One region of the Niabella soli DSM 19437 genome, then DNA from elsewhere that is predicted to be linked to it. Evidence: riboswitches for the same ligand, from Rfam matches in the RefSeq annotation. Region 1 holds a riboswitch; the other holds the start of a gene.
The links. Region 1 has a riboswitch for S-adenosylmethionine ahead of NIASO_RS07235 (O-acetylhomoserine aminocarboxypropyltransferase/cysteine synthase family protein). Riboswitches for the same ligand answer to the same signal wherever they lie in the genome.
Positions count from the first base shown of each region.

Region 2: linked by a shared signal. The riboswitch ahead of NIASO_RS14900 (SusC/RagA family TonB-linked outer membrane protein) and the one ahead of NIASO_RS07235 (O-acetylhomoserine aminocarboxypropyltransferase/cysteine synthase family protein) in region 1 are both predicted to bind S-adenosylmethionine.

Region 1 is NZ_CP007035.1:1,685,560-1,692,769, reverse strand. It holds gene tsaD (tRNA (adenosine(37)-N6)-threonylcarbamoyltransferase complex transferase subunit TsaD) at 1-898, shown strand, start outside; gene NIASO_RS07245 (homoserine dehydrogenase) at 960-2,216, opposite strand; gene NIASO_RS07240 (homoserine O-acetyltransferase family protein) at 2,228-3,268, opposite strand; gene NIASO_RS07235 (O-acetylhomoserine aminocarboxypropyltransferase/cysteine synthase family protein) at 3,349-4,659, opposite strand; SAM riboswitch class I at 4,958-5,070, opposite strand; gene pckA (phosphoenolpyruvate carboxykinase (ATP)) at 5,361-6,965, shown strand; gene plsX (phosphate acyltransferase PlsX) at 7,099-7,210, opposite strand, start outside.
Region 2 is NZ_CP007035.1:3,552,818-3,560,027, reverse strand. It holds gene NIASO_RS14910 (peptidylprolyl isomerase) at 40-2,178, opposite strand; gene NIASO_RS14905 (DUF3472 domain-containing protein) at 2,354-3,634, shown strand; SAM riboswitch class I at 3,831-3,934, shown strand; gene NIASO_RS14900 (SusC/RagA family TonB-linked outer membrane protein) at 4,242-7,210, shown strand, end outside.

The DNA of each region.
Region 1 (7,210 bases):
CCGTGCCCATATGCAAAACATCGTTCCGGTGGTGGATGTTGCTTTAAAGGAAAGCGGCTTGCCTTTGACGGATATTGATGCCATCGCTTTTACCCAGGCGCCGGGTTTGATCGGCAGTCTGCTGGTAGGGGGGCAGTTTGCAAAATCATTATCGGTGGCAATGGATAAGCCATTGATAGCCGTGAACCACATGCAGGCGCATGTTTTGGCCAATCTTATTCCGGATCAAAAACCATCCTTCCCCTTTTTATGCCTCACGGTAAGCGGGGGGCACACACAAATTGTAAAATGCCTGGCGCCCACACGAATGGAGATCGTTGGTGAAACCATTGATGATGCAGCGGGAGAGGCGTTTGATAAGGCGGCGAAGCTATTGGGGTTGCCTTACCCTGGTGGCCCGCTGATCGATAAATATGCAAAAGACGGTGATCCCAACCGCTTCCGGTTTCCCGAGCCCAAAATCCCTGGGTATAATTTCAGCTTTAGCGGATTAAAAACAGCGATTTTATATTTCCTCCGGAATGCGGGAACGGCGCAGGTTTATAAAGAAGAATTTGCGGCAACGGAAGAAGCGCGCAAAAAATTTATTGACGAAAACCTTGCGGATATCTGTGCCTCCATTCAAAGCCGGATCATTACTATCCTGCTGAATAAACTCAGCAAAGCGGCCCGGGACCTGGGTATTAAAGATCTTTGCATTGCAGGAGGTGTTTCTGCCAACAGCGGATTGCGCAAAGCCTTCAAAGAAATGGGCATTGAAAAAGGGTGGAATACGTTTATCCCGGATTTTCAGTATTGTACCGATAACGCCGGCATGATCGCTATCACCGGGTATTACAAGTACCTTGAAAAGGATTTTGCCACGTTGGATGTGCCGTCTATGGCCAGAGGGTTTTAAGCTCAAAGTTCAAGGTTCAATCTTTGACGCTAATATTGAACCTTGAACCTGAAACGTTGAACTACAACAACCCCGCCAGCTCCAGACTTTTCTTTTTGAGTTTGCGCTCTTCAATATCTTCAATAATACCATCGGCTTCTACAATTAAGGAAGTGCCGTTCTCTTTCCACCAGGACTGTTCCTTTAATTTTTTCAATGCAATAACGCCTGATAAATATTTACGGCTTTCCTGTGCATGCCATTCCTCGATCCACTCAAATGCTTCTTTCGGTACAAAAGCAAGATCTGTAAAGCTTATAAATACTTTTAGATAAATATCGTCGTTAAGTTGGTGCGGTTGATGATGATATAATTTTTTATACTCGTAACGATACTCATAACGCAGCGCGGAAATATCGCTCAATACTGCTGATGCAGTGGGGAAACTGCCGGCGCCTTTTCCATAGAAGAATTGCTGATCGGCAAAGCCGCTTTCGATAACTACGCCGTTGTATTCGTTCTTTACAAAAGACAACGGTGTTTCGGTTGATACAAATTGCGGCAATACATAAGCCCCAACACCGCCATTGATCAGCTTCTTGGCCTGGGCCACTAATTTGATTTGCTGGCCGCGGGCTTTTGCCACCTGGGCGTCGGATTTTGCAATATTCTGAATGCCGTTAAACAAAATATCTTCAGGATGCGCCACGATCCCGTATGCGTGTAATAAGAGGATGGTCCATTTGTTAAGGGCATCAAAGCCTTCTACATCCAGTGTGGGGTCGCTTTCCGCAAAGCCCAACTGTTGTGCCAGCAGCAACGCATCTCTGAACGAAAGGTTTTCTTCAAAGATCTTCGTCAGGATGAAGTTGGTGCTACCGTTCACAATCGCGCGTATACTGTGCAGCAGGTCGTTGTCGTAATATTCTTCCAGGTTGCGGACAACCGGAATGGAGGCGCAGGCAGCGGATTCATACAGTAAAGAACTGCCCGTTTCCTGCTGTAGTTTCAACAGGGTTTCCAGGTTTTCGGCGATCATTTTCTTCGAAGAGCTGACCACATCTTTCCCGTTTTTTAATGCAGTGCTTACGATCTCGAAACCGGCTTTCGCATCATCAATCACTTCTACGATCAGGTTGATGTCTTTGTCGTTTAATAACTCATTCCGGTCAGTTGTAAAAAGACTGCCGGGGGCGTTTCTTTTTTTGTCAGGGTGTTTAATACAGGCTTTTTTTATAACTGCTTTTAGTGAGGGGGTTTGCTGTAATACCTTATAAAGTCCTTCCCCAACTACTCCAAACCCAAATAACCCGATCACAAGTTCTTTATGTTCGCTCATTATTTTATATTTTATTTTGTGATCACGCTGGCAGCGTGATGTGTGATAAATTTTTTGATCGCTTCCGATATTTGCTCAAATTCCAGTAAGAAGCCGTCGTGGCCATAATCGGTGCTGATATGCCGCACTATGGCGTCCGGGATATGCTCTGCTAAAAAATCCTGTTCTTCCGGGGGGAACAACAGATCGCCTTCCAGCGCCAGCACCAAAGTGGCTGCCCGGATGGCTTCTAATGCCTTTATTACCGTGCCGCGTCCACGCCCCAGGTTATGACTATCCATGCTTTTGCTTAGCACATAGTAGCTGAATGCGTTAAAACGTGCGGCCAGTTTGGTCCCCTGGTACCGCTGGTAACTTTCGCTTCGGAAAGATTCAAGCGTGTCTTCGGAGGACTCTGATTGTGTTTTGTTGTAGGCGGTTGCATTACGGTAGGAAAGCAGGGCAATGCCGCGGGCTACTTCCATGCCTTTTAATCCGGCGTCCGCTGCCTTGTTTTTCCAGGTTTGGTCGGCCTCAATGGCAAAGCGTTGCGATGCGTTGAATGCCTTACCCCAGGGAGAATGTACCGCATTCGTAGCCAGTGGAATAATATGTTCAAACAGTTCCGGGTCCTGTACGGCCCATTCCAACAACTGCTGTCCGCCGGTGCTGCCCCCGATACCGATCTTTATTTTAGTAATGCCCAGCTCTTTTTGCAATAGCCGGTAGGCGCCTGCCATATCCCGAATCGTAAAAAAAGGAAAATTGTGATAATAAGGAACGCCCGTTTCAGGATTTGTATCCAGCGGACTGCTGCTGCCATAGCAACTGCCGGGCATATTTACACAAATAATAAAGTGACGCGCGGGATCAAAAATCTTTTCTTCGCCGATCATTTCCGGCCACCATTCATGCGGGTTGCTGTTGGCGGTAAGCGCATGGAAGATCCAGATGATGTTGGATCGATCCCCGTTCATACTTCCGTAAGTGGTATAGGCCAGCCGGAGGTTATGAAACACCGCACCGCTTTCCAGTGCAAAAGGTTGGTCGTATGTAAAAACCTGTTGGGTCATGTGTGTAACTTCAAAATTCAATGAAGACCTATAAGGTTCCGCCACTGCGGGCATGTTACAACCTTATAGGTCTTTTATTCTTATTTAAACACCGCTGCAAATGCCTGTTCAAAATCTGCTTTGATGTCATCAATATGTTCAATGCCCAGGCTGATGCGGATAAGATTGTCCAGCACGCCGGCATTTTTTCTTTCTGCTTCGCTTAACTGCTCATGTGTGGTAGACGCGGGATGAATCGCCAGCGTTTTTGTATCGCCCACATTTGCCAGGTGGCTTACCAGTTTTAAGTTGTTGATAAAAGCGGCTCCATTTTCCAGTCCCCCTTTGATACCAAATTGCAACACGCCGCCAAACCCATTGGTCAGGTATTTTTTTGCAAGGGCATGATAGGGGCTGCTTTCCAGGCCCGGGTACCATACAAAATCAACTTTATCATGCTGCTCCAGCCATTGCGCCAGCGCCAATGTGTTATCAACCGTGCGCTGTACCCGCAGGGAAAGCGTTTCGAGTCCCTGCAGCAGCAGAAAAGAGTTGAAGGGGCTGATGGCAGGGCCGAAGTCGCGCAATCCTTCCACACGCGCACGGATCGCAAACGCAATATTGGGCAGCCCCAGCGGGTTCCCTTCACCAAACACCTGCCAGAAATTTAACCCGTGATACCCTTCGGAGGGCTCAGAAAATTGTGGGAACTTACCATTGCCCCAGTTATAATTGCCCCCGTCTATAATAATACCGCCGATGCTGTTGCCGTGCCCGCCGATCCATTTCGTAGCAGCTTCCACAACAATGTTGGCCCCGTGTTTAATGGGCCGAAATAAATAGCCGCCGGCTCCAAAAGTATTGTCCACGATCAAAGGAAGATCGTATTCCTTCGCCAACACGGCAAACTTTTCAAAATCGGGAACATTCAGTCTTGGGTTTCCAAGCGTTTCAATATAAATGGCTTTTGTCTTATCATCAATCAGCGGCCGGAAGCTGTCCGGGTTGTCATCAGCGGCAAAGCGGGCATCAATGCCGAATCGTTTAAAAGAAACTTTAAACTGGTTAAAAGTTCCGCCATATAAGAAGGGTGAGGTTACAAAGTTTTCACCCGCCTGTAACAGGTTGGCTATGGTAAGCAACTGCGCCGACTGGCCGGAAGCGGTTGCTAATGCTGCCGCACCACCTTCCAATGCCGCCATGCGCTGCTCAAAGACATCGGTAGTGGGGTTCATAATGCGGGTATAGATATTTCCAAACTCTCTTAGTCCAAAAAGATTGGCGGCATGTTCCGCATTCTTAAATACAAAAGAAGTGGTTTGATAAATGGGCACCGCACGGCTTCCTGTAGTTGGGTCGGGTTGCTGTCCTGCATGTACCTGCAGGGTATCAAAATGTAAGGGATTGCTCATAAATAATATGATTTAATGAAGATGAAGAATCTATTTTCTTGAAAAATTCCGGGGATGCCCCCGCCAGGGGTGAATGTAAATGTATGCCTGCTAAGGCATACAGCAAATGCAGCAGCGCATTACAGGAGTAATGGTAGGAACAGTGTATGTTGCTTCTTGTGTCATGTGGACCACGAATTTAACAGCGTTTTTTTTCATATTCAAAAAATTATCACGGCAGGCGATATGGCCATAAAAAAAGCCCACCGGATAAACCCAGGTGAGCTGTTATTGTAAATACGATTAAAAATAGCTGCCTGACTTATCTTTCCCCCGCGGTTACGGGAGGTGGAATTGGCACCTTGCCACGCTTGTACGTAGCAGGTTGCCAAGGCTTCATTGGGCCAAACCCTCTGCCTTTCTTGATAAGATCCCGGTATTGCCGGGAGAAATTTAAAGATCTTCTGACCCCATAAAATAGGGGAGGGCATCAAAGTTAGGAAACGGAACGGAAACAAAAAAATATGCCGTTCAAATTACAAGTATTTGGGAATCAGTAATGTATTGCTAACAATTGTTAGTTTAACATTTTATTTTTGAATATTTTTAATTAAACAGCCTTATTGTATTTGAAAAAATCAAAATAATAAGGTTTTAAAATTATTTTTTTTAGATATTTTCAAATTATATTTTTGTGTTCTAATCAAAAATATAAACCCGTTATGCTTACAAAGCCATTGGAGATTCCCTTGAAACAATTAAAGAAGATGGGGCTCAGTTTGAACAACCAAATCTATTACCAGTTAACGCCGGAGGAGCTGATTGACGAAACACTGCAGCAGCAAATGGGCGTATTGAATGACACCGGCGCCTTGGTGATCAGTACCGGTAAATTCACCGGAAGATCGCCTAAGGATAAATTTATTGCAGAGGATGCTATAACCTCGGATACCGTTGATTGGGGCAATTTTAATAATGCCATTGAAGAAAAATATTTTGAGATCATTCTTGCAGACGTACAACAATACCTGAACACGCGGGATAAGCTTTGGATACGCGATTCGTATGCTTGCGCAGCGCCGGAATACCGGTTGAACGTCCGGGTGGTTAATGAATTGCCCTGGATGAATTTATTTGCCCATAATTTGTTTCTGCGTCCTACAGAACAGGAACTTGAATCTTTCAGCCCTGAATGGCATATACTTTCCGCGCCCGGTCTGGAACTGGATCCTGTTCGCTGTGGGGTGCGGCAGGGCAACGCCACGGTGGTTAGCTTTAAACATAAAATGATTTTGATCACGGGCAGCAGTTATACCGGGGAGATAAAAAAAGGTATTTTTTCTATCTTAAATTATCTCCTCCCGGAGAACCGGAAGGTACTGAGTATGCACTGTTCTGCCAATACTGGCCCAAGGGGAGATACGGCTTTGTTTTTCGGATTAAGTGGCACCGGGAAAACGACACTGAGCACAGATCCGGATCGCAGATTGATCGGCGATGATGAACATGGATGGGATGAAACACAGGTCTTTAATTTTGAGGGTGGGTGTTATGCCAAATGCATCAATCTCTCCAAAGAAAAGGAGCCGGAAATTTATAATGCTATTAGACCAGGGGCGCTGGTAGAGAACGTAACGTTTTACCCCGGTACCAATCAGATCAATTTTGATGATGCATCCGTTACGGAGAATACCCGTGTAGCCTATCCGCTAAATTTTGTTGAAAATAGTGTGCCTGCTGAAACCGGGGGTATACCGCGCAATATTTTCTTTTTGACCTGTGATGCCTACGGGATTTTACCGCCGGTTTCCCGTTTAACAAAAGAGCAGGCATTGTATTATTTTATCAGCGGGTATACGGCAAAGGTAGCAGGCACCGAAACGGAAATAACCGAGCCGAAAGCCACGTTCAGTGCCTGTTTTGGCGCTCCGTTCCTTCCGCTGCACCCGGGAAAATATGCTGCTTTACTGGGGGAAAAGCTGACGAAGCATGGCGTAAAAGTATGGATGGTGAATACCGGCTGGACGGGGGGCGCCTACGGAACGGGATCCCGTATGAAGCTGGCCTGGTCGCGGGCCATGATACAGGCGGCGCTGAACGGGGAACTGGATACCGTAGAGTATCATAAGGATCCGGTGTTTGGATTGATGATCCCGGATACCTGCCCGGGCGTGGAGCAGCGGGTATTAACGCCAAGGAATACCTGGGCAGACCCGGCGGCATACGACCGGCAGGCAAAACAACTGGCCTTTCAGTTTGCCCGGAACTTTGAAAAATATGCAACGGTTGCTGCTGCAGCGGTATCAGCAGCCGGACCTAAAGTGTAGGAATAAAACCCCGCCAGAATGAATCTTTCGGGCTGGCACAGAGGAATCAGAGGTCTTACACGGAGAGCACAGTACTTTACCAAACCGCTGCGACCTCTGTGGCTACTCTGTTTGTGTGGTTGACAAGCGTTATTTAACGCGGCTGTATAGCGTCTTTTAATTTGTGCAGCACATCTGTTTTAAGCATCTTCTCCGCTACGCGGATCATATTGCTGAACGCAGTGGCTTTGGAAATGCCGTGTCCT
Region 2 (7,210 bases), 1.9 Mb from region 1:
ACGTGTCGGTTGTTGGTCCCGCTAATATAATAAATTAAATTAATAAAATTTGCTGCGGTAATCTTTAATAGTTGCCGCTTCACGCAGGGCCTGCAGCGATTGAAACTGGGCCTGCTGTTTCGCCTGCATATAGCGCATTTTGCGGATCGCATCAATATTTTGCGCCTCAGTTGGCGTACTGATCAGGTTATCCACTTTGATCACATATACGCCTTGCGTGCCTGCAATGGCTTCCGGCACAACTTTATTTAAATTCTCTTTGTTAAAAGAAGCGCCGATCACTTTTGGCTCAAATCCCAGAGCTGTAGGCGTTTGAGCGTTAAAACGCAGGCTATCTGCTGTTTCTATCTGGCCTTTCAGCACGCTGGCGGCAGCTTCCAGGGTAGTGATCTTCCCTATTTTATCAGAGAGCAGTTTTGCTTTTTTCTGGTTTACGAGCAGGGGCTCCACCATCATGCGGGCTTTTGCCGGGCTCATGATACCTTCCTTGTTGATCTCAGTCACCAATCCCACTACATAATAAGAACCTACACGGGTAGGCTGTACCACTTCACCTAATTTGGCATTATAAATACTTTTTACAAAGCTGCGGGAAGCGCCCAGCCCCTGGATATTTGCCCCTGTGGGCGGAATATTAGCTGCAACAGATTTGTTGATCCCTTTTTGTCCCTGCAGTTTTTCGGCTGCCGCGTTAAAAGATTTCTGATCGGTGGCCTGCGCCGCAAATCTTGTTGCGGCTGCATTTGCCGCATTATCGGTCTCCTGGCTGGCTTCAATCGGCTTGCCTATATAAGCAATTTTATAACCGGTACCGCTGCCTTTGGTGGAAAGCACTTCAATAATATGATACCCAAAATTGGTTTTTACAATGCCTTTGCTGCCGGCAGGATGTGTAAAAATGAAATCATTGAACTCCGGCATCATCTGTCCGGAAGTAACATTATCATACGTACCGCCGTTCTGTGTTTTACCCGGATCATCAGAAACCTTTGCTACCAGGCTGTCAAACGACTCCCCTTTTTGTAATACCTGGAACACACTATCAGCCATTTTACGCGCAGTAGCGCTATCCCTGATCGGCACCTGCTGTCCGCTTTGCGGATCCTGGGTAACCGTTGCTATCAGGATGTGCCGCACTTTTACAGTATCAGGCATGGTGGTAGTGGCTACAACTTTTGCCAACTGATAGTTAGGGCCATCAATATAAGGACCATAGATATTCCCTACGCCAACCCGAAGGATCGAATCCTTCATGGGCACCTGTATATGGCTGCCACTGATGAACCCATCATAATAATTATTAACCCCCTGGCTCACGAGATAGTCTTTTACATTATGCGCACTATCAAACCCCGGTTTCAATTCCAGTATCCGTTTTTTTGCCGCTGCACTGTCGGCTGCGCTGGGGTCCGCGTCAAAAGCTACATAGGAGATGCTACGGCTATCCTGTTGTTTAAAATCGTTCTTATGTTTATTGATAAACGACTGAATATCATCGTCCGAAACCCTTACTGCAGAATCTGAAATGCTGGTATAAGGTGCTCTTACATAGGAAACCTTCGACAACAACGCATCATCCGCCTGCTGTTTCTCCAGCATCCATTTGGGGAAATTAATGCTGGTCGTTAACAAAGCATCATATTTTTCAGCAGTCCGCTGAAAAGCAAGCTGGTCTAAAAAGGCGCCCAACTGCGCTTTTTGTTCGGGTGATCCTTTTGATTTGATCTGGTTCAGTTGTGCCTGTGCCGCCGCGCCGTCGAACTGTCCGGTTTGCGGGTTGGCAAACATTTGCATGATCTCCTGCGGAGGATTAGGGCCAAACATCATGTCGTTTAACTCTTTTCTTCCTACCTCAAGTCCCAGTTTTTTTGTTTCCTGGTCCAGGAGGATGCGCGAGACTTCCTGACCCCAGGCCTGGTCGTTCGCCTGCTGCGCCGATCCTTCACCCCCACTCATTCCACGGGATTGCATCGTCTGGGTCGTTTGCTCAACCATGTTGTTAAACTGTTGTAAGTCAACAGTTTCCCCATTAACTTTTCCTACGGTTCTGGTGTCGCCGCTAAAAAGGCTTCCCTTGTTCTCAAAAGCAAGCATCACAACAAATATGACCAAGGCTATACCAATGATAATGGCCATCACCTTGCCATACTTATCCTGAATCTTCTGTATTACTGACATTGTTAAATGATATATAATTATTTTATAAGGTTGGCAAAAATAGTGTTTTTAAAGATATCAACAAACTGTGGAAAACAGGGTAACAACCGGTCTTTTGGGAGCGTTGATGCAACCGATTGAACAATGGTCTGTCTGCTATTCATGATATATTCGCAATACCATAAACAAAAAGGATATGATTGCTATAAAAAAAATATTGTTTGCCGGGATCCTGACCTGTATTGTATTATTCAGTAATGCTCAATCGGTCCTGCTGCCCCTGGGAGGAAATGCATGGTCACTGGACCGGAATAAGGAAGGGCTGCGAATTAATAACAATGGCGTTACCAACTGGACCAAACCCGGGGAAGGTTTTACGGCCTTTATACGGGTGGCCCGGCCGGGAAGCATTAAGATCTGGATGGATGCCGGCAATGTCCGGGGCGGATCAACTATTGCGGTATCGGTTTTCGGGAACAGGAAAGAAACCACGTTGCAGGCAGATCCGGCACCGGTTTTTTTAGGCGAATGGACGGTTAAGGACAGCGGGTATGTGCCCATTGTTTTCAAAGGCGTAGCATTAAATGGTTCCGCTTTTCCCGATGTGAAAATGCTAAGGCTGGAGGGAACGGCTCTTACGGACAAGGCCAGCTATACAAAAAATAACGAAGGGAGTTTTTTCCATTGGGGAAGACGTGGGCCCTCGGTGCACCTGAACTACCAGTTGCCAAAGGATATAAAAGCAGAATGGTTTTATAATGAAGTGACAGTATCCCCGGGCAATGATGTGGTGGGCTCCTATTTTATGGCCGATGGTTTTGGCGAAGGGTATTTTGGAATGCAGGTAAATTCCCCTACAGAACGCCGCATTTTGTTTTCCGTATGGAGCCCTTACGCAACTAATAATCCAAAAGAAATACCCGAAGAGCAAAAAATAAAACTGCTTAAAAAAGGGACAGCCGTACATGCAGGCGAATTTGGTAATGAAGGATCCGGTGGGCAGAGCTTTTTAAAGTACGACTGGAAAACGGGCGTCACACAAAAATTTTTGTTACATGTGCAACCCGATGGCGATAGTCATACCATTTATACGGCCTATTTTTATGATAACACCAATAAACAATGGATGCTGATTGCCCGTTTCAGAAGACCCAAATTAGCCACCTATTTAACTCACCCGTATTCCTTCCTGGAAAATTTTAGTCCGGATATGGGTAATATTGAGCGCCGGGTAGCTTTCGGCAATCAATGGGTAGCAGATGCTGCTGGTAACTGGTACGAATTGACAAAGGCCCGCTTTACGGCTGATAATACGGCGCGTAAGGGCTACCGGAAAGATTATGATGGCGGTGTAAAAGGGCAGGAGTTCTATTTGAGGAACTGCGGTTTCTTTAATGACTACCAGCCTTACGATACCATGCTGGAGCGAAAGCCTACCAATAAAAAACCACAAATTGATCTTAGCCAGTTGCCTTAAAAAATCAGCAAAGAATATATCCGGACCTACACATAAGGTTAATTAGCCCCAGAAGCACAGAAAACACCAATACTTTCTGTGCTTCTGTGTTCCAGTGGCAATCGGTCCTTAATATTAGTCTACTTATTTTGTAGAAAATTATTTTGTTAGTACTATTTTAACATATACCTTTGCCCTGCCTTTAACAAAAAAGAGCAGCTTATCAAGAAAGACGGAGGGAAATGGCCCGTAGAAGTCTTAGCAACCGCCACTATTGGAAACGGTGCTACATCCATCTGCCAGCAGGCGGAAAGATAAGTGAATCAAACAGTGCCGCGTGCATTGTCCCCCATTCACGATTTTCTTTCCATAACAAATTTTTGTAAAGCAATTTTTGAAGATGAACACAAAAATGCAATTAGTGAGAAAAAGGAATGAATTAACCAACTACAGGTATGGGAATTTTTGTAAACCGAAAGTAACGGGATCGCTTACTGCGCGAATGCAACTTTGTTGTTGCTGATATAATACCACATTTTATTTCTTTTTTAAAGAACGGTGAAAACCGAAAGGCCCCCTTATGCCCTTAGATCAACCATTCAATAACATTTTAAATCAAAATAGAACAATGAACCAATTTCTAAAACGACTTACCTGTGCAGTTTTCTTTCTCGCACCCTTATGGGGCGCCGCACAAACCCGGACCATTTCCGGCACCGTAGCAGATCAGTTAACCGGGACTCCCTTAACCGGGGTCACCATAGAAGTATCCGGCACCAACCGGCGCGCCGTTTCCGATGAACGCGGTACTTTTTCGATTGATGCCGGCGTACACGGTATCTTGCTTTTTTCCTACGTTGGGTATGCCAACCGGCAGGTAAATACCGATAGCGTTAAAACCCGGCTGCGGGTATCCCTGCAAAGTGCAGAGAATGCCCTGGACGAAGTAGTAGTAACGGCCCTGGGCGTTTCCAAGGCAAAAAAATCATTGGGCTATGCTACCCAGGAATTGAAAGCTAAGGACATCGGCGAAGCCAAAGAAACCAATATCGTCAATGCGCTTGCAGGAAAAGTAGCGGGAGTGCGTATCACCAATACACAGGGTGATATGGGTTCCTCGCGCATTGTAATACGGGGAGAGACTTCTATTGCCGGGAACAACCAGCCGCTTTTTGTGGTAGACGGAGTGCCGGTAGATAACTCTCAATTGGGCGCCGGCGGCTCCCGCGATTTCAGGAACGCTATTGCCGATCTGAACCCGGAAGATATAGAAACCATAAGCGTTTTAAAAGGGCCCAATGCCGCGGCGCTTTATGGGTCGCGGGCGGCGCAGGGGGTCATTTTAATAAAAACAAAAACGGGTAAAAGAAAAAACGGGTTAGGCGTAACACTGAATTCCAATGTGAACATCGCGAAACTGCTGCTGCTGCCGGATTATCAGAATGTATTCGGACAAGGATCTGAAGGCAAGTTTAGCTACATAGACGGTAAAGGAGGTGGGGTTAATGACGGTGTGGATGAAAGCTGGGGCCCGAAAATGGATGGCCGGCTGATACCGCAGTTTTTTTCAAAAGGCCAAGCCGTTCCTTTTGTGGCGCACCCGAATAATGTGCGCGACTACTTCAGAACAGGCGCCACCTTCAGCAATGGTATTGCATTGGCAAATGCAGGGGATAATTACGATTACCGCATTGCTTATAACAATGAAAAACAACTGGGCGTAGTGCCCAACAGCGAAGCAAAAAAAGATAACTTTTCTGTTAATGCCAACTATAATGTAACCCAGCGACTAAAAGTAGGCATCAATGCAAACTATATTGTCAATAATGCTCCCAACCTTCCGGGCGCAGGCGGCAAAAGGGCAACCAGTACCATGCTTCAGTTTACCTGGTTCGGCCGGCAGGTAGATGTGAACCAGCTCCGGAACTATAAAGATGCCAATGGCAATACCTTTAACTGGAACAACAGCTATTACAGCAATCCGTTCTGGGTGGCCTATGAAAATACGGTGAGCCAGCGACGGAACCGGATCATCGGAAATGTGAACGTTAACTATACCATTCTGGACGGCCTCAGCGCTAACTTCCGTACCGGTACTGATTACTATAATGACCGCCGCAAGCTCAAGGTAGCTTATGGCACCAACGGTACGCCCTTTGGTTCTTATGAGGAAGATGCCTACATGGTAAACGAAAACAACACCGAAGCAACCCTGCGCTATAACAAAAATATAAGCAGTGATTTTAGCCTGGATGCGTTGGCCGGATGGAACCAGCGCACCAAAACCTACGAAGAAAATATACAGCAGGCGCCCCGTTTGGCCGTTGCAGGCGTATACACATTGGCCAATTCAAGAGATCCGCTGATCTCCTCCAATTTTTATTCCCGGTTAAAAGCTTACAGCGCCTTTGCATCAGCACAGGTTGGGTATAAAAATTTCGCTTTTGTGAACGTTACGGCGCGTAACGACTGGTCTTCCACACTGCCCGAGCAAAGCCTGTCTTATTTCTATCCTTCCGTAAATGCCAGCCTGGTGCTTACGGATGCATTGAACATAAAAAGCACTGCCTTAAATTATCTGAAGTTAAGGGGCGGCTGGTCGCAGGTAGGAAGTGCAGCCGATCCCTACCAACTGATCAATCTCTTCAATTTTAATGCTCCCTTTTTAAGTAACCCCCAACTGGTGACCTCGGGGGTAGATCTGGATCCTGATTTGAAATCGGAAACAACCAACTCGGCGGAAGCAGGCATCGAAGCTTCCTTCCTCAATAACCGGGTGCGACTGGACCTGAGCGTATACAATACCAACAGCATCAACCAGATCTTAAAAGTAGATGTAACCGCGTCAACCGGGTATAATCAAAAGCTGATGAACGCCGGTAAGATCAACAATAAAGGCGTGGAAATACAATTAGGACTGATACCCATCAGGCATAAAGACTTCCAGTGGAATGTAGATCTCAACTATGCAGCCAACAGGAGCCGCGTGCTGGTACTGGACTATGAGGGCCGTCTGCAGAACTATGTACTGGGCTCCTATCGCAACGTACAAGTGATCGCTGCCGTGGGTAAAGCTTACGGTACCCTTTTTGGCAACGCTTACCTGCGGGATGCGAATGGCAACATCGTGGTAAACAAAGGCGGTATACCCCTGGCAGACCCAAATAAAAAAGTATTGGGCAAATTCACGCCAGACTGGGTTGGCGGTATTTCTAACAGCTTTACCTACAAAAACTTCAGCTTTTCATTTTTGGTAGATGCTAATATCGGGGGCTCCCTCTTTGCCGGAACCAATTCCACCGGCAGCTATACCGGCGTACTGGCCATGACCTTGCCCGGACGCGATGCGGCACACGGGGGATTAAGCTATTATTATCCCGGCAATAATAAAGCAAACGGAACAGTGGCGGGCACCAACGCTCCCAATGGTGAGACAGTTTATGACGATGGTATGATTTTTAACGGCGTTACCGCCGACGGACAAAAAAACACTACTATTATTCCCGCATCGCAATACTATAAAGCCTCGCGCAATATTGAGGAAGAATATGTATACAGCGCTTCTTATGTAAAACTAAGAGAAGCGAAACTGGGCTA